Regions from separate parts of the Companilactobacillus ginsenosidimutans genome, predicted to be linked through region 1. Evidence: riboswitches for the same ligand, from Rfam matches in the RefSeq annotation. Region 1 holds a riboswitch; each other region holds the start of a gene.

Region 1 (4,829 bases):
TCACACAATTCTTTTCTAATTTAGAAAACTTGATCAGTGGAGCCGATAAATTGATACGTCCTTGCTTATCGAATTCCACTTCAGTAGCTGCCGAATAAAAGAATCTGGTAAAGGCACGAGCATCTTTTTTCGTTAATGGTAATTTGTCGAGTTGAGCTTCAAGTTTTGTCCATTGGTCCATGGGATATCCAAAAAGACATCCGTCCATTCCACGTGTGACCACAAAGGATTCACCAATTTCTTGGCGGAATTTTGATGGAACTATTATTCTTCCCTTTGCATCAATTGTGTGATGAAATTCACCCATGAACATCTAAAGCTCACCTCAAATCTTTAACACTTTCTAATTTACCACAATTTACCACAATTAACCACACGAACTTAGAATAATCATATTATGTTTCAATATATTGCTCAAAAGCCTTCTATATCACTGATTATAAAAAGTGGTGACTGGTGGGGGGAATATTACCAAATTTTAAGGAAGTTGCATAAAACCGCTAGGTGAAGTAATATTGCAAATATAATTACACTAGGTGGTGTCAGTTTTGAACGATAAAAAGCCGAAGAGTACTTTATCTAAAATCATTCAAGGAGTTGTTTGGTTGATGATTATTGTTACCCTTCTTGGTGTAGTGCTTGGAATTGTACCAGGATTACTACAATAAATAACAAAAAGAGTCGCATCGAGAATTCTCGATGCGACTCTTTTTTATAAGTTTATTTCTTTACCATAATTAATTGATTAAATACTTTGTGCAAAATAATTACTAAGACCAACATCATTATCATATTGGCAATAAAACTACCACCATTAATTACTAATGAATATATCCAAGGATTCATTCCCTTTGGAGCAAAGGCCGCCCAAAAAATACCACCAGCTATGAAGTGAAATAAATATTTTACTGAAAAGCCTAAAGCACTGAATGCCAAAATCCACCCCAGTGAATTTTTACCATTAGAAATCGTCTGTTTGACTTTGTAACTGCCCAGTCCAATTAATCCAATTGCTCCAAATGCAATTGGATACTCAATAAACCCCTGCAGTGGGTTCATGACACTTCCCGTGCTAAGCCCACGCAATAACATATCCAGTAATCCCCACACCAGTCCAGCCATTAACCCCGCCTTTAATCCACGACGCAATGCAAAAATGGCCATTGGTATTAATCCATAAACTACTTCGATAGATGAAATTCCAACTGAATGCGGGACAAATGCTAGCGCTTGTGCAGCAGCAGTTACAATAGCACCTTCAGTTAATATGATTAATTCCTTATTTTGTGCCATAAAAAAAACTCCCTTGGAATTGTCATCACAAGGAAGTTACGTACATTTGTAAGTTTAAACACTATCCCTACGCATGCATTAACATAACAGGTTTTCAGGGTCTGATAATAATCACTCTCAGCCAAAATGGCTCCCCTCGTGCTGACTATTTAATTTTAACGACATTATAACTACAACTAGTTATTTCGTCCAAACATTCGGCTCATAAATCCGCGTTTCTTAGGTGTGTCGAATAATGTTAACGGAACATTCTCACCTAACATACGGCGAGCAATATTCTTATAACCACGTCCGGCATCACTATTAGGATCAGAAACAACGGTTTCACCAGCGTTTGAAGAAGAGATAACTTCATCTTCATCAACTATAATTCCGATTAATGGAATTCCTAAATGATTAACAATATCTTCAATTTTCATTGAAGTACCTTCGTTGATCATGTTCTTTCTAATTCTATTGATAATTAAATGTGGTGTAATTGGCATCTCAAGACTTTCCAAAATACCAACAACACGATCAGAATCACTAACCGATGCTATTTCGGGATTCGTCACAACTAAAGCTGCATCAGCAGAATTAACGGCATTTTTGAATCCATATTCAATTCCAGCTGGACAATCAATCATGACAAAATCGAATCTTTGTTTTAAATATTCAATAATTGTACTTACTGCTGCATTGTCCAAAACATATTTATCAGAAAATTGTGATGCAGCCAGAAGATATAAATTATCTCCGAATCTTGGATCCCTAACCAGAGCCTGTGATAAAACTACTCTTTCTTGGGCAACATCGACAATGTCATATACTATTCTATTGGTTAATCCAAGGACTGCATCCAAGTTACGAAGTCCTATATCTAAATCGACCATACAGACTTTTTTCCCCATAGATGCTAACTCTGTACTGACATTAGCTGTGGTAGTTGTTTTTCCAACTCCACCCTTACCGGATGTCACAACAATAGAAATTCCCATAACTACTCGGTCCTCTTTCTTGTTTCATTAATTACGTCTTTAAATTCTTTTAAGTCTTCCACACTAATCGTATGAAGATCATCAATATGTGCAAATTTATAATTAGTAAACTTATCAGCATTATCTTCAGTAACAATTTCAACAACATCAGCAATTCGATATTGGGCACCACCGTTTAAGTTTCCAATAATAGCAGCATTAGTATTGTCAGGATAACCTGCTTGAACAATACCATGGACTTCACCCAAAAGATAAATTGATCCATCTGTTGATATTTGAGAACCATCATGTAAGGTACCAAGGAACAAGATATCCCCTTGATACTCAACTTTTTGCCCACTTCGAATAATTCCAGTTTCAATATTAAATTTGTTATCTTCGATCAATTTATCTGATTCAGTCTTTAAAATAACATTAGATTCAATATTTACTAGTTCAATTTGGGGATACTTTGAAAAGATATTTCTTACACGAGCTGTTTGTTCTTCATCAAAAAGACGATTACCAGTTTTAACTGTAAATTGAATAACATCATCTTCGTCAGTTCCAATAGTCTGTTCGACAATCATATTCTTGAGTTGCTTCATGGCATCTTCAAAATCACATGAATCATCAATGATTACTGAAAAACCATCTTTACTACCTTTAAGAGTGACATCACTCATTTGGTTCCCCTCCTATACTTAACTAGCCAATCACTAAGATTGGCAAAAGGAACATATAAAATAAAGAATACTATTATATTCCAAAGCAAAGTTGGACCGAGAATATAGGTAATAAAATCACCTATATCGGCTGATGCAAGCTTGAATAATTTTTCAAGCAGGAATACACCAGTCTCTAAAGCAGTTAAAGACAAGAAATAAATTGATGTCTCATATCCGACTGAAGTTTTGGTAAATAAAAATTTATAATGATCAATTCCCACTAAAATAAGTGGCAACAATACTGTGTACAATCCGATTATCCCAAAATAATATGAATCGTAAATGACACCAAATACTATTCCATAAACTAGTATCGTTCTTCTACTATCGAGTCTCGTGGTGAGCATGACCAGTACCATCAACATCAACTGGGGAACTATTGACATAGTTCCTTTATTCATATTATTTAAAAAAGACCATTTCATCAAGCCATCAAAGTAAAATGCCAGCATAATAAAGACAACTTGACCTATCATCTTTTGTGTTTTAATAGGCATTATTTTTCACCACTTACAGAAGATTTGATAACTGTAACAACAGTGAAGTTTCTCAACTCTGCGGCTGGCGTAATATATACAGAATTGGTCATTCCATAATCGTCCTTCTTAATACCGTATACCTTACCGATATATAAACCTCTTGGTGTTCTTCCACCAAGACCAGAAGTAACTACACGTTGACCTTTTTTGATTCCCTTTACAGAATTGACATTTTCCATAACTAAATCACCTGTACTGTTATCAAAGCGACTCACGACACCAGTTATATTAGTTTTGTTATCATCAAGAATCTCAGAAGCAAACTTGTCATTGATTTCATTATCTGTAGAAATCAACTCAACCTTAGAACTAATCTTGTTAACCTCTACGATTCTACCAATCAACCCTTTACCAGACATAACAGGCATGTTTTTCTTAATACCACTTGTTTGACCGCGATTGATGACTAGGTAGTTTTGCCAACTACTAGGTGATCGTGTCAAGACAGCTGCATTAGTTGTGTCATAGTCTGTAAGAGTGGCATTTAAATCTAGTTCTTGTTTAAGTTTCTTGTTCTCATCTTGAGTAACTTTTAATTTAGCTTGATTTTGTGCTAAATCCTCAATTTTTGATTTCAATCGACGATTTTCAGCATAGGTATTGTAGAGATCAGAGAATTCAGAGGAAACGTTCTTTATCCCGTTAGTTGGATATGAGAATACGCCACCAACCAAACTAACGACATCGTTGCCGACTTGCTGAACAACGGGAGGAGTATCTTTTTTATCTCTGACGTTAACAGATACCGCCAAAAGTCCAAAAGTTACAATAATGATTATCATTAAAATAATTAACTTTTTATTTGAGAAAAACTTTTGCATTTCTTCCTCCTACCTTCAAACAAATAAAAAAGCGGGTTCACCCCGCTTATTTTTGACGACGCATTACATCGATATTTTTCAATGATTCTCCAGTACCGATGGCTACACAATCTAGTGGGTCTTGAGCTATAAATACAGGCACTCCAGTTGCTTCAGAGATAACCTCTGGTAAATGGTGCAACAAAGCCCCCCCACCCGTTAGAACAATACCGTGATCAATAACATCAGCGGCAATTTCAGGTGATGTTTCTTCAAGTGTTTCCTTGATTGTTTCAATAATCTCTTGAACATCTTCATGAATAGCAGTGGCAATATCTTCGCCAGCTAATTGAATAGTCTTTGGTAGACCAGTAACTAAATCTCTACCACGAATTTGCATTGATTCAAGTTCTTTTGATTTCTCAATTGAGGCTGAACCAACTTGCATTTTAACATCTTCAGCAGTTCTTTCACCGATTTGCAAATTAAAGTTTGTTTTGATATAAGCAGAAA
Region 2 (4,829 bases), 1.2 Mb from region 1:
GAACGCGGTTTGACTTATATGTTTATCGCCCATGATTTGTCGATGGTTAAATATATTAGTGACCGTATTGCTGTTATGTACAGCGGCAAAATCGTTGAGTTGGCTGACTCGGATGAGATTTACAACCATCCACTTCACGCTTACACTCAGAGTCTTTTATCGGCTATTCCTGTTCCTGATCCTGAGATCGAAAAGACTCGTCGTCGTATCGATTTTGATCATTCTAAGCATTTCAATGATGCTCAGCATTTCCAAGAGGTTCTGCCTGGGCATTGGTTGTATTGTGACGATGCTACTGCAGCATCGTATAAGAACAACTAAATTTTAGGTTATTGCGGTTCACTGCCGTTCTCCGGGTAGGTTCGGCGGTGGCTGGAACGCTGTGAGCCGATTTTGAGGTTTTTCACAAACCGAAAAATCTCAAAACTCGACTTTGTTGTAAACGAGGCCTTTGCCTCGTCAACAACAACGCCACGGCTGAGCCACCGGCGAACCTACCCTGCGAACTAGTCAACAGCAAACTTCTAAAATTAGCAGTTCTTAAACCTAACCACAGTTCAATAGCCACATTCCGACTAATTCAGTTGGAGTGTGGCTATTTTTTTATTTCACTTCTTTTTTTATTTCCCTAATTTAACAATCTTATTAATAATTACTGTATTCAATTTATTGTATTTCATAAATTATCATGAGATATACGTTAAACATGATATACTGATATCACAATTGAATACGAAACATTTGGGGTGCACAAACGCTGAGATTATACCCATTGAACCTGATACGGCTAACACCGGCGCAGGAAAATGTGAAATGATTTTTTATGTTGATTTGTGCCTGTCGTTACGTTTTTTAGCGACTGGCATTTTTTTGTTTGTGGAACTCTGTCTATTTCTATTCAAAATTATATTAAGGAGTTTCACTTATGGTTAATTCTTCAAAGACTCAAAAGCTTACTATCCTAGCGATGATGATTGCTTTGGATGTTGTTCTTTCCCCTATTTTCCGAATTGAGGGTATGGCTCCTATGTCTAGTGTGATCAATGTCACTGGAGCTGTTTTGATGGGTCCATCTTATGTTTCCGTTATGGCTTTAGTCTGTGCTGTTATTCGGATGACTATGATGGGGATTCCACCTCTCGCTTTGACTGGTGCTTTCTTTGGCGCACTGTTAGCTGGTCTTGGTTATCGTTATACTCATAAGATCTGGGGTGCTATGTTGGGCGAAATTATTGGGACTGGTTTAATTGGATCTCTCACCTCTTTCCCGGTTATGGTTTGGTTTACTGGTAATAGCAATGGTATGTATTGGTTCTTATATACTCCTAGATTCTTTGGTGGAGCTATTTCTGGATCAATTATTGCCTTTATCGTTTTGTACAAGTTAAAGGACACTCGTCCCTTTTTGCGAGCTCAATCTTTATTCCAAGGAGTAATAAAGAATGGAAAATTACAGCCAAAATGATTCGATATCTAAACTTGTTAAATGCAAGTTTCCACTTAGTCATAGTCCATTAGTACACTGCATCACTAATGAAATCACAATTGAATCTGTTGCTAACGCTCTGTTGTATATTAATGCAAAACCTGTGATGGTAGCTGATATCAGAGAATTTCCTGAACTTTTTGAACAAATCGATAGCCTGTTTTTGAATCTAGGACACATTTCTCCTGAACGAGAAATTGCTTTATTGGAAGCCGGCAAAATGGCGTCTTCAATGAGAATTCCATTTGTCATTGATTTGGTTGGAATTGTTATTTCTAAAATTCGTTTTGATTTGTCAAAGGAACTATTGGATTTCAAACCAACAATTGTCAAAGGTAATATCTCCGAAATGCGAACTTTTTGCGGATTATCAAGTCACGGTCGTGGTGTTGATAGTGCTTCGTCTGATCAATCTTCGAATTCTGTCGATGAATTAATGAATGCAATGTTTGAAAAAGCTCAAAATCATCCCGAGACCACCTTTATTGCCACAGGAGCTACCGACTTGATTGTTTCCAAAAACTCCCGGTTAGAGCTTAAAAATGGCGTTCCCGAACTAGACAGATTTACTGGCACTGGTGATATTGTTGGTGCATTAATGACTGCGTTAGTTGAACATGAGCACGATGGATTAGTTGCTGGTGTTGCCGCGATTAGTTATTTGAACATTTGTGCTGAGAATGCCATAGAAAGTACTGAAGGCCTGGCTGATTTTCGTCAAGAAACACTTAATCAACTGTCCTTACTGATAAATAATGAATACTGGTATGAATCAATTCGAGGTGCTCTACATGCTTGATATGAGTTTGTATTTAGTGACAGCTAGATACGCTTATTCTGATGAAAAATTTTTCTCAATAATCGACGAAGCTTGTCGTTCTGGTGTTACCATCGTCCAATTGCGAGAGAAGGATGTTACAACAAGAAGGCTATTTGATCTGGCTATCAAAGTTAAACAAATTACTGACAGATATCATGTTCAGTTAATCATCGATGATCGAATTGATATTTGTTTAGCGGTCGAAGCATCTGGTGTTCATATCGGTGACGATGAAATGCCGATTGATATATCACGAAAATTACTTGGACCGGACAAAATTCTCGGTGTTTCGGCTAAAACAGTTGAACGTGCAAAATATGCAGAGCAATTTGGTGCCGATTATCTTGGAACGGGTGCTATCTTTCCCACCGAGACAAAGGTTATTACTAAACACACTGACATTAGGACTCTGGATGAAATCACAAAATCGGTCGACATCCCTGTTGTGGCCATTGGCGGAATCAATACTTCAAATGTTGGATCATTCAGCAATATTCCTATCGCTGGAGTTGCTGTTGTTAGTGAAATTATGAAATCTAAAAATGTTTCTCAGACGGTATCTGAATTAAAAACTACGATTAACAAGTAAAAGACCAATTCCACAATAAACTGGAATTGGTCTTTTAATATCAACTAATCAATCATTAAATTAATATGGCATATCATCGGTTGTATCGCATTTACCTTCATATGCAATATGATTATCGATTAACATTTGCAATGTGTATGATTCAATTGGCTTTTGAAAATTACGCGTCATTTGCTGCTTTAATAAGGCTTTCTTGCCTTTTTGAGGCCAAGTGTACACATTTCCATCTGTGAAGATTTTAAGTTGTACATTCAAATAATTATCAGTATCATCTGGATTAACTGCATATTTAACATCCTCCCAGGAATCCAAAGGATACGGTTGATAACGATTATCATCAACATTATTAACTATTGAATATCCCTTAGAACTCAGAGTAACCTTTTTAACATAATTTCTATTGGAAAAATAAGTATTTGTATATGCAACACGTATTTTCGAATCTAAATTAGTTATATTTTCCTTATGAAGCAAATTTATTAGGGTTTCTTTCTCAGCTTCAGATCTTGTATAAATCCACCTTAGAGTATTAAGTTTTAGTGGATCCGGAACAACTATTTCAGCTTGTTTCTGATCAGTTAGCTCTTTTCTTTCCTCTTTTGTCATATCAGATGTCATTACATCATCAAAATAAATTTTATCAAAAGGTAATCTTTCAAATTCTTCTGGTGTATTCATATAATGTGGAGTTCGTTTAGTTGCCAACGAAAAATCTGTGAATTTGACTCCCGGAATCTCCAATAGAGTCGACATATCAAATAAGAAAAAAATTGGAATTGGACAATTTGCCGAAAAATCCTGATCTTTGATTTCAGCAGCAGTTTTAAATCCCTCGTTGTAATACTGTGTAGGTGTCTTTGGTCGAAAATATAGTCTAATCACTTTTTCTACTTCAATATCAGTCTGGTTAATTACGCCTAAATTTGCATTATCATTGGACATCTGAGAATTATGTTCAACAAAGTATCTAGAATGTATCTTTTTGTTTTTCAATATTTCCATTGCATTATCAATATCTGTGAAATGAAAGGCGTATTTTGGCCAATAACGTCGTTTTGACTTTCTGAGCCCAGTCTTTTCTGAATCATTAACCAAATCTTCGATAATATCCTTATACCTCATAATTATTTATCTCTCCAAATATCAAGTTGAGTAGAATCATGTATCGCAAACGGTTGACGTTTAACATTTACTTTACTTCGATCTAGTAAACCTGATTGTCTCAGCGTAGGCACTCTTGACGATGAATTATCAAGAAATGTTGTAGATATTAACTCAATATAATCTATTTTCGATAAAATACTTTTGATTAATTCAAAGTTCTTACTTCGAGTAATATTCATAGGCCAAATTTCATCATAAATTTTACCTAGACTGAATAAACTGCCCCATACATCAATAATATCTTGTTGCGACAAATACAATTCATCGTTTAAAAAAGTGACAAATATTTCGTTATCTGGCAAATCGTCAGATTCTTCCATGACTTGGATGTTTAGATTTTTTCCCTCTTCTGAACCTTCAAATGCGTCTATAAAATCTGACTTAAATTCATCCAGTAATACTGAATTGTATCCCTTTCTGAGAGCTTTTTTTATTTGCTTTACATATTCAGGATGGTTTTGCCATCCAGTATAAATATGGATATAAATGTTAATTGGTAAATCTGATAGATATTTTTCCATGAGAGGTTTAACTTGTTTGTCCCAATCTAATCCGCCATTCCCTACACCTAATTGTGGAAATGAAATAGATTCGATTCCCTTATCTGCATATGTTTCTACAAATTTCTTTAAACCGGACTCTATATATTCGATCTTTGATTTACTCCTCCAGTTTTCCTTTGTGGGAAAATTTAAGATCCATTTATTTGCTGATTTGAATAAATATAGTTTTCCAACAGTTAAACTACCATCTTGGCAATACTCTTGGTA
Region 3 (4,829 bases), 820 kb from region 1:
AAATGCTTGATACCGCACATAAAGATGATTTAAAAATTGTTATGGATTTAGTTGTTAACCACACTTCTGACAAACACGAATGGTTTGAACAAAGCCGTCAGTCAAAAGATAATTCTTACTCAGATTATTATATTTGGCGTGATCCCGTTGATGGACATGCACCAAACAATTGGGGTTCTTACTTCTCAGGCCCAGCTTGGACTTACGAACCAAAACGTGGTCAATATTACCTCCACTTGTTTGCTCCAGGACAGCCTGATTTGAATTGGGAAAATCCTAAAGTCAGACAAGAAGTGTACAGCTTGATGAAATTCTGGCTTGATAAAGGTATTGACGGTTTCAGAATGGATGTTATCAACTTAATATCCAAGCCTGCTGGATTGCCTGATGCTCCCCAAGCTGCAGGTTCCTCCTATGGAAATGTTGAACCACTAGTATCTGACGGTCCACGTTTGAATGAATTTTTACATGAAATGAATGACGAAGTTCTTTCGAAATACGATATTATGACCGTTGGCGAAATGCCTGGTTCAACGCCTGAGGACGCTATTGAATACACCGGATTGAAGTCCAATGAATTGAACATGGTTTTCCAATTCGAACATGTTGATTTAGCAGCTAATCCTGACAAACGTTTGGGTAAGTGGAACGACCAGCCTATCAAATTGGTCGACCTGAAAAAAGCTTTATCCCGTTGGGAAACTGAGCTTGATGGTAAGGGCTGGAACAGTCTTTACTGGAATAATCACGACCAACCACGTGCTGTTTCTCGGTTTGCAACAGATAATCCAAAATATCGTGTTACAGCAGCCAAAATGCTTGGGACAACTCTTCACATGATGCAAGGAACACCTTACGTCTATGAAGGTGAAGAATTGGGCGAGACCAACGTTCACTACAAATCTCTCGACCAATATGAAGACATCGAAAGTATCAATGCTTACCATCAATTGGTCGAAAAAGATAAGGCTGTCGATGGTCCAACCATGCTGAAATATTTGGAAAATATGTCACGTGACAACGCCAGAACACCTATGCAATGGGACGATTCTGATAACGCTGGATTTACAACTGGAAGACCTTGGTTTGCACTGAATCCTAATTACAAGGAAATCAACGCCAAGAGCCAAGTTGACGATCCAGACTCAATTTATAATTACTATCGTCAGTTAATCAGCTTACGTCATAATAGTGATTTAATTACTTACGGAAATTATGAAGAAATCGATCCTGAGGACAATGAAGTATTTGCTTATCGTCGCCACTATGAAGGTAAAACTTTGTTAGTTATCAGTAACTTTACCGATAAATCAGTTGAACGAGACTATCAACAAGCAGACGGCAAACGTTTGATTGGTAACTATTCAGAGAATCAAGGTACGGCACTTAGACCATATGAAACTAATGTTTATTTATTTGACTAACTCAAAAAGGTATCCTATCGGATACCTTTTTTTATACAAATTTCCAATCACGTTGATAATAAGCTTGATCCCAAAAATGCCATTCGAGTTCACAGCTTTTCAGAAATCTATCTTCAACTTCTTTTAGTTTTTCATCACTATATTTACTTGCTTCCAAATCCAAAATATCAAACAACTGAACACTCAACATTTTATCTTCACTGTTAACACCAGCATAAAAATCAATCCACGATTTAAATGGATTGGATTCTGTCGAGGATCCCTGCTCAATCAAAGTTTCCCCAATAACTGAATATGTCCAAGGACATGGCAACATAGATGCAACAACGTCTATCAAGTCTCCTGTTCTTGCCGCATTATACATGTGCTCGTTGTATAGGTATGTCATTGGCGCTTGCTTATCATTCTGGACTGTCGAGTACTCAATACCTGCGACCTTACAAAAATCGATGTGTGGTTGGATTTCACTGTTCAAAGTAAATTCGATTTGATTAGTAAAAAGTTGAATTTGATCACGACTATTGGATTTCTGTATTGCTGCAGCATAAACTTTCATAAATGCATTTAGATAATTAAAATCTTGCCCAACATAAAAAGCCAACGCATCTTTTGAAACATCTCCCTGACCTATTCCTTCAACGAAAGGATGTTTCAATATTTGTTTCAAAATCGGCTGGCCTTTTTTAATTAGTCTTTCAGAAAATTCCATTTTATATTCCACCTTGCTTGATATTTCAAATATCAATCTGCAAGGATTATCACTTTCCTACGTTGGTTTTGACCAAATCAGGTTCAAAGGGATTGGCATTTACAATCTCAGCATTTTTAATGCACCCCTAGCGATTAATATTTGATTGGAGTAATCATATCATGTTTTCATATTTTATACTGAAAAATATTGATTTAACGATTATTCGTTTAATTGCTATAAATATAACTAGCTTTACACGTCATGAGCTACATGATAAGCTTGCAATTGTTATAACATTCTTCGAAAAATATATCTGGGGTGCCGCAAGGCTGAGATTAAACCCATTGAACCTGATCTAATTAATATTAGTGTAGGAAGATATTGGATAATTTAGGGGCCAACTATTTTTTGCACACGCAGATAAATGGTTGGTCTTTTTTCGCCTCGTGAATATATTCTTTCAAGGAGCTTTTAACAAAACTTTTTTGAGGGGACAGATTTACTATGAACAGACAAAGTTCAAGAACCAAATCTTCAATTTTTAATTACTCGTTGAGAGACGTTGCCTTTATCGCATTAACAGGTGTTTTCTGTGGTGCAATCTTTTTTGCAACTAGTCTTTCATACAACTTCCTATTGGCTGGGTTATCAGCAGTAGGGTTAGCACCCGTAGCTAATGACCTATTATTGGGATTATGGATGATTGCCGGTCCATTAGCAGCGATGTTAACTAGAAAAGTACTTGCCTGTACAATCGGTGAAATTCTAGGTAGTTTTGTCGAAATGATTTTAGGTGGTCAATGGGGAGCCGCAACCTTGATTTCTGGATTAATTCAAGGTGTAGGTAGTGGACTTGGATTCACAATGACCGGTTACAGAAGATTCGACAAATTTGGTTTACTCCTATCAGCAATCACAGGTACAGTTGTATCCTTCGGCTGGAGTTTGATCAGTGAAGGATACCTAAAATATAATTTTGGATTCTTAATTATTTTATTCATCGTTCGTTTCATCTCAATCGGATTCTTTGCCGGCATCTTGGTTTACTGGATCAACAAATTAGTTGAAAAATCAGGTATCTTGAACCGAGATTAGGTGACGGTATGGATAAACTAGCAATAAAAAATTTAACATTTAGATATAAGAATGACGAACCTGATATCATCAAGAATCTGGATTTCACTTTAAAAACTGGAACTTTCAACATTTTGTATGGGGCTTCAGGATGTGGTAAATCAACTTTAATGAAAATTATTGCTGGTTTATATCCAGAATATTCGGGACATTTGTCTAGTGGTGAAATGTTTCTGGATGGCAAAGATACTAGTGATTGGGATATTCAAAAAGTATCACGGCACGTAGCAATATTATTTCAAAATCCAATTGATCAATTCTCAATGACAACCGTCAAAAATGAATTTATTTTTACATTGGAAAACATTGGAATACCAAGCTCTGATATCGATAACATTATTGATAGTTCACTTAAAAGAGTTGGTATATCTGGTTTCAAAGAACGTAAAATCGATACATTATCTGGTGGAGAATTGCAAAAAGTTTCCATTGCCATCACATTAGCAATGGATGCTGATTTCATTATGCTGGATGAACCTTTTGCATCAATTGACATGAAATCTCGAGGGCAATTGCTTTCACTACTTAAAGACCTCCAAGTTAACGATGGTAAAACCATCTTAATTACTGATCATGATTTAAACGGTTACCAGGAATTGATAGATAATTTGTACCACTTTCAAGACGGAACACTTGAACATATTACTAATCAGAGCAATGTGTTCAGTCGTTACCAGTCAAACAGTTGTAAGCTTACTTTTGATCTCCCTATCGAAAAAAATGAAGGCAATATTATAAATATCCAAAACCTTCATTTACAAAACGGTTCAAAGACTTTACTCGCCGATACCTCCTTTTCGATTTTCAAAAATAAGATGATATTACTGACCGGTGAAAATGGTACTGGAAAATCTACCTTCTTCTCTGCACTTACCCGTCTACATGATTTTAAGGGCCAAATAAATTATCAAGATAAAAACATCTTGAAATACAATCAAAGAAAATTTGCGAGACAAATTGGTTTTGTTTTCCAAGATTCGCAGATGCAATATCTTAAACTAACAGTCCAAGAAGAGATTGATTTGAGTCTAAAATATACTGATTTCAAAGACTTTTGGACTTCAAAAGCGGTCGATAATTATTTACTAAAACTAAAATTAGATCAATTAAAAGATCATGTTGTTTATCAACTATCTGGTGGTCAAAAAAAGAAACTTCAAATCTTTGAGATGTTGATTTTGGGTACACCAGTATTATTATTGGATGAACCTCTGGCCGGATTAGATATAGATTCAGCCCTTGTTGTTATGACAATGATAAAAGAAATATCTGAAAGACAAAATCAAACCATTTTACTGATTAGTCATCAATTAAGTGGTTTAAATAATTTCTTCGACTATCATTTAGAACTACGCAATCAGACTCTTGAATATTCGGAGGTGGCTAACTTTGAATCCATCTCTTAAATTAGCATTAGTCTTAATCGCCAGTTTCGAACTTGCATTCATGCAAAGTTATTTAGCAAATATCATAATCGCGTTACTCGGTCTAATTTACCTGTTGATCAAGCGGATAAATCCTAAAAGATTATTATGGCTGTTAATTGTACCAATCATCCCCGTAATGGGAACTTGGTTTTC
Region 4 (4,829 bases), 860 kb from region 1:
TGGATTGCCCGCAAACAACATTGATAATGAACCAATAATCCCCGTGACGTTCGAGACGTTTAACATTGTTGCTGCGGTCCAATTTATATAGACAGTTAGCAACATGCCAATACATCTGAATGTATATAGCATTAAAAAAGGCAACGCATAAACTGGATTCCCACTATTTTGGGTATATAACATTAGACAAAAGAAATATGGAATGACCACCCCTGCATTTGCCAACAAATTTAATACGCCAACAGAAAAAGTTTCGAAATTTTGTCGCATAACTATAACCTCACAGTTCGTTACCCTGATTATACGCAAAAAGACGCATGTGTTTATCCATACGTCTTATTTGAATACATCTAAAACATTTTTTACACTTCGATTTATATCATCAGTCTGTGTGACTAAAGTAATGAATGCCGCACCAACAGCTCCATTATTCTTTAACGATTGTAAGTTGGTGTTGTCAATACCACCGATTGCTACGATTGGCACATCACTAATATTCACCATATCTTCCATCAGTTCTAGTCCCATCGGAGCCACTGCATCAGGCTTCGAATTTGTGGAAAATATTGGTCCAGCGCCGATGTAATCGACACGATCTATTTCGTTAGCAATTTCGGTTTGCTCAATGGTCTGACAAGATAGTCCAATCATCATATCCGGATTGGCATCCCGAACCACTTTCGTAATTCGCTCATCTTTTTGTCCAACGTGAACCCCGTCAGCATTTAACTTGTTTGCCAAATCGACATCGTCATCAACAATAAAGGAAATTTGTGCGTTATTACAAATATCACGAAGTATCACACCTAGTTGATAACGCTGCTCATCATTTAGCTTGGATTCACCTTTATCACGATATTGAAAGGCGGTAATTCCGGCAGCGATTGCTTCATTCAATATAGCTGGTAAATCTCGGTCACCAATATCTTGAGTTCCACACACAAAATAAGCTTGAAGCATTTCTGATTTAAATTTCATCGAAGGCACCCTCGGCATTATATGCCCAGTGGTTTAGTGGACCGTGACCATGACCAACTTGAATGGTATTTTTAATTGCTGCCTCAACAAAATCTTTTCCATATAAAATGGCAGATTTCATATCATCGCCTAATGCCAGTCTTGAAACTATCGCAGACGAAATTGTATCGCCCGTTCCGTGGGTTCTGATTGTGTGAACTCTCTTGCTGCTCATCTTGAAACTCTCACCATTTTCCAAAAGCACAACATCACGAACCATTTCTGAATCGCCATGGCCACCTTTGATCAAAACATTTTTGGCTCCCAAATCTTGAATCTTCTTGGCGGCAACGAGCATCCCACTTTGACTTTCAATCTTACTGCCAATCAAACGCTCAGCCTCGGGCATATTTGGTGTAACTAATGTGGCAAGCTTGATCAATTTATTTTTGATAGCATCAATACCTTCATCAGAAAGTAATTGTGAGCCACCTTTAGCAATCATAACTGGATCCAATACGAATGGACCAAAGTCATATTTCTTCAAATTGTCATAAACGACTTCAACATGTTCAGCATCAGCCAACATTCCGGTCTTACAGGCCTTGATTTTGAAATCATCGTTTAATGAAGCAAACTGTTCCGAAATCAATTTTGGAGAAATTGCCTGAAAATTCTGAACACCAATTGTATTTTGCGCCGTCACAGCGACAACCACTGCAGTCGAAAAGACACCACATTCCTGCATTGTCTTCATGTCAGCCATAATACCAGCACCGCCACCACTGTCAGTTCCAGCGATGGTCAATGCTTGTGGAAAGCTATTTACATCATTCATCATATTTCCCCCATCTCTTTATATCTTCAGTATTAATCGTATAAAGTTGATCAAGTAAACGTGTTGAAAAGGCAGCAGGTCCAATATTTGGTGTTTCTGTCATTACTAGTTCTCCAGCTAATCCAAAAATAAGACATGCCATCTTGGCACCTTCAAAATAGTTACCATCAGAAACAGCTGCGAATACTGCGATAATAGATGAAAGCATATCGCCAGTACCCACTCTTGTTGTAAAAATCTTATTTCCGTTAAACGTGTGTGAAATTAGGTCTCTAGTGGCAATTGTGTCAGTGACACCAGTTACGACTGTTACGCAATCAAACTTTTTCGAACAGGCTTTGGCAATTTCATCGACGGACTTAGTTTGCCCCTCATCGATTGAATCAATACCTTTGGCGGACCATGAAACTCCAACTAAACTGGCAATCTCACCAGCATTACCACGAATAATCGTTGGCTTGGCTACTTTGAATAAGTCCTCAACGAATGCCAATCGTTCTGGTACTGCTCCGATTCCGACTGGATCAAGTACAACTGGCTTGTTGAAATCTAATGCTAGTTTCAACAGATCTTTGCTAAGCTCATTTTGACGTTCGTCGAGCGTCCCGATGTTGATGCAGACGCCACTTGCCATCTGGGCAAGGGTCTTCAACTCTGCATCGTAATTTGTCATTAATGGAGACGCTCCAATGGCGCTAATTCCATTGGCGACATCACTTTGAGTAACTGAATTCGCAATATTTAAAATCATCGGATTGTCAGTTCTAACTTTTTGCAATAAATCGAGTTTCATCGTAAATTCCTCCAAAAGTACAAAAAAAGCCACGGTTCTAATCGTAGGATTAAGAATCGTGGCATAAGTTTGCCCAGATTATCGCACTTTCCTACGCAAGCATTAACTCACAGGTTCAAAGGGATCGGCATAGCCGTCTCAGTCTCTCTCGAAACACCCCTAGTGCTAAAGTATGATTTAAGTTTATCATGAAATTATTTAAAAATATAATATTTGGCGCAGATTTATTTTACACCCAATGCTTTGAATGCTGCATCTTCAATCGAATCATAAAAAATAACTGTAAATGCTCCCAATAATTCTGAAGGAACTGACCCTAAATCAGCAGCAGAAGTGTTAGGAATTAATATTTTCTTAGCACCTGAATCCAGTGCAACTTGCAAAGTATCTGCAAGATTATCAAGCTTCACCAGTGAACCACCAATTGTATGTTCGCCAAGAATAACCAAACTATCTAAAGTAGACTTACTCATTGAAATCGATACTAAGGCAATGTATGTAGCAAGTGACAATCTGCTGGTCATCTCACTATTATTCAGATTTACTGCATTTACCACATAATCATGAGTGGTTAAACTGATGCTTGAACTAACGGATTTTGAATTAGCTTTCAAATACTTGTATGCAGTATCCATGGCTTCCGATGCTTTATGATTTCCAGAGATCCCAGTTTTTTCAAATTTACCATTTCCGGCTATCATCTGAGTTTCAATTTTGAATAAACTCAATCGTTCATTTTTGTCATAGGTAACAGTATAAACTTGACCTGGTTTTTCTGTACCCTCGGGAATTAAACTATTGGATCCCTGCTCAGGCACTGAGACATAATGTTCCTCAAATGTTTCATTGTCGATGTACGAAAAATTAATGTCAAAAAATTCCATTCCACCAATTTTCTTTAATTGCTCTTTAACTCGCCGACGAAGTTCTAATGCAAACTCCAAAGCTTCTTGAACTTCGGGTTTGCCATATTCGCCATTTGGATATAGCAACTTCAACATGCCGGAGGTAGTCTTTCTAACAGCTATAGTGTCCCTCTGATTGAGTTGGCCACCCAACTTGAAGTATTTATCTATGGCATCGGAAAATGACTGCTTACGCAATTCTCGCATGATTTCAGCAAAGTAATCAGTTATTAATCCATATCCTTTTGTAAAGAATGATGGTTTGTATTTTGGAATTTCCCAACCAGGGATATAGGCATGAATCCTATCAAGAAATGCAGAATCAGTCGCCATAACCTCAGGAAATGGTTCAAACAAGTTAGAAGTTCGCATCACAACGTCAATGCTCTGATTAATATTACCGACAAAAACCATTGCTGCACTAGCTTGGATTTCATCCTTACCACGGGCAAATGATCCAGATGCCATGTAATCCTTCATGATTTGGACGCCATCTTTATCCTTGAAAGTGATACCAGCAACCTCATCAAAAGCGACGATATCCCACATTCCTACTAGTCCAACTTGTCTACGACCCATGTTGTAGAACAAATTTGCAACGGTCGTTTGTCCACCAGAAACTAAAATCGAATTTGGTGATAATTCTTTATAAACATGAGATTTACCAGTTCCACGGGGCCCAAGCTCAACCACATTATAATTATTTTCCACAAACGGTATTAACCTTGCCAAAAACAACCATTTTTCACGCTTTGAAAATTGTGTTGGTTCCATACCAATAGTACGTAAAATCAAATCCGTCCACTCATCCGTAGTGAACTCCGATCTAGCTTTATAAACTTCTGGCATATTTAAATCTGCGACTTGAATAGGTGTCAATGAGTCAACGACAAATGGAGATTCATTTTTATTATTCTCATCATAAGCATATCTCAAGCGAACAATGGACCAAATTCCTCCGCCAAGTAATCTTTCAAAGTCTTGAGGATATCTGCTGTCAACCGGCACTCCATCGATTCCTAGATTACTAAACAAGGCTTCATATCGATCAGCGTGTTCATTCAAATGAACAGTTAGTTTGTCGATTACAGTATATGAGCCAAGTTCACGAATTTTAGACTTAACTTTTTCAGCCTCATCAGGTCGAACATAATTATTTGCCAGAGTTTTCTTAACGTTCTCAACTCCACGCTCAATTTGTGCTTCATCAGTGCTGTTAGCATACATCCCCAACAAATATTCAAGGACATAAGTAGGGACATTTGCCCCTTCCTTAATCCGGTTGGTCAAATCTTTGCGAACAAATTTCCCTGGCAAGGTTTTTATCAATTTATCT

The links. A riboswitch is a leader RNA that binds a small molecule or an ion and turns the genes downstream of it on or off. The one in region 1 is predicted to bind thiamine pyrophosphate.
Region 2: linked by a shared signal. The riboswitch ahead of thiW (energy coupling factor transporter S component ThiW) and the one ahead of thiT (energy-coupled thiamine transporter ThiT) in region 1 are both predicted to bind thiamine pyrophosphate.
Region 3: linked by a shared signal. The riboswitch ahead of ABM34_RS10430 (ECF transporter S component) and the one ahead of thiT (energy-coupled thiamine transporter ThiT) in region 1 are both predicted to bind thiamine pyrophosphate.
Region 4: linked by a shared signal. The riboswitch ahead of thiM (hydroxyethylthiazole kinase) and the one ahead of thiT (energy-coupled thiamine transporter ThiT) in region 1 are both predicted to bind thiamine pyrophosphate.

Annotation. Positions count from the first base shown of each region.
Region 1 covers NZ_CP012034.1:313,811-318,639, reverse strand. The annotation lists gene mraZ (division/cell wall cluster transcriptional repressor MraZ) at 1-313, opposite strand, end outside; gene ABM34_RS13030 (DUF4044 domain-containing protein) at 549-668, shown strand; gene thiT (energy-coupled thiamine transporter ThiT) at 721-1,293, opposite strand; TPP riboswitch at 1,340-1,440, opposite strand; gene minD (septum site-determining protein MinD) at 1,470-2,270, opposite strand; gene ABM34_RS01785 (septum site-determining protein MinC) at 2,273-2,935, opposite strand; gene mreD (rod shape-determining protein MreD) at 2,932-3,474, opposite strand; gene mreC (rod shape-determining protein MreC) at 3,474-4,337, opposite strand; gene ABM34_RS01770 (rod shape-determining protein) at 4,384-4,829, opposite strand, start outside.
Region 2 covers NZ_CP012034.1:1,662,608-1,667,436, forward strand. The annotation lists gene ABM34_RS08505 (ABC transporter ATP-binding protein) at 1-321, shown strand, start outside; TPP riboswitch at 733-822, shown strand; gene thiW (energy coupling factor transporter S component ThiW) at 926-1,465, shown strand; gene thiM (hydroxyethylthiazole kinase) at 1,443-2,285, shown strand; gene thiE (thiamine phosphate synthase) at 2,278-2,895, shown strand; gene ABM34_RS08525 (DarT ssDNA thymidine ADP-ribosyltransferase family protein) at 2,956-4,017, opposite strand; gene ABM34_RS12945 (macro domain-containing protein) at 4,020-4,829, opposite strand, start outside.
Region 3 covers NZ_CP012034.1:2,080,288-2,085,116, reverse strand. The annotation lists gene ABM34_RS10445 (glycoside hydrolase family 13 protein) at 1-1,424, shown strand, start outside; gene tenA (thiaminase II) at 1,456-2,133, opposite strand; TPP riboswitch at 2,171-2,272, opposite strand; TPP riboswitch at 2,420-2,509, shown strand; gene ABM34_RS10430 (ECF transporter S component) at 2,620-3,210, shown strand; gene ABM34_RS10425 (ABC transporter ATP-binding protein) at 3,219-4,655, shown strand; gene ABM34_RS10420 (energy-coupling factor transporter transmembrane component T family protein) at 4,639-4,829, shown strand, end outside.
Region 4 covers NZ_CP012034.1:1,176,782-1,181,610, forward strand. The annotation lists gene ABM34_RS06205 (hypothetical protein) at 1-270, opposite strand, end outside; gene thiE (thiamine phosphate synthase) at 337-978, opposite strand; gene thiD (bifunctional hydroxymethylpyrimidine kinase/phosphomethylpyrimidine kinase) at 968-1,795, opposite strand; gene thiM (hydroxyethylthiazole kinase) at 1,788-2,588, opposite strand; TPP riboswitch at 2,660-2,759, opposite strand; gene brxL (protease Lon-related BREX system protein BrxL) at 2,813-4,829, opposite strand, start outside.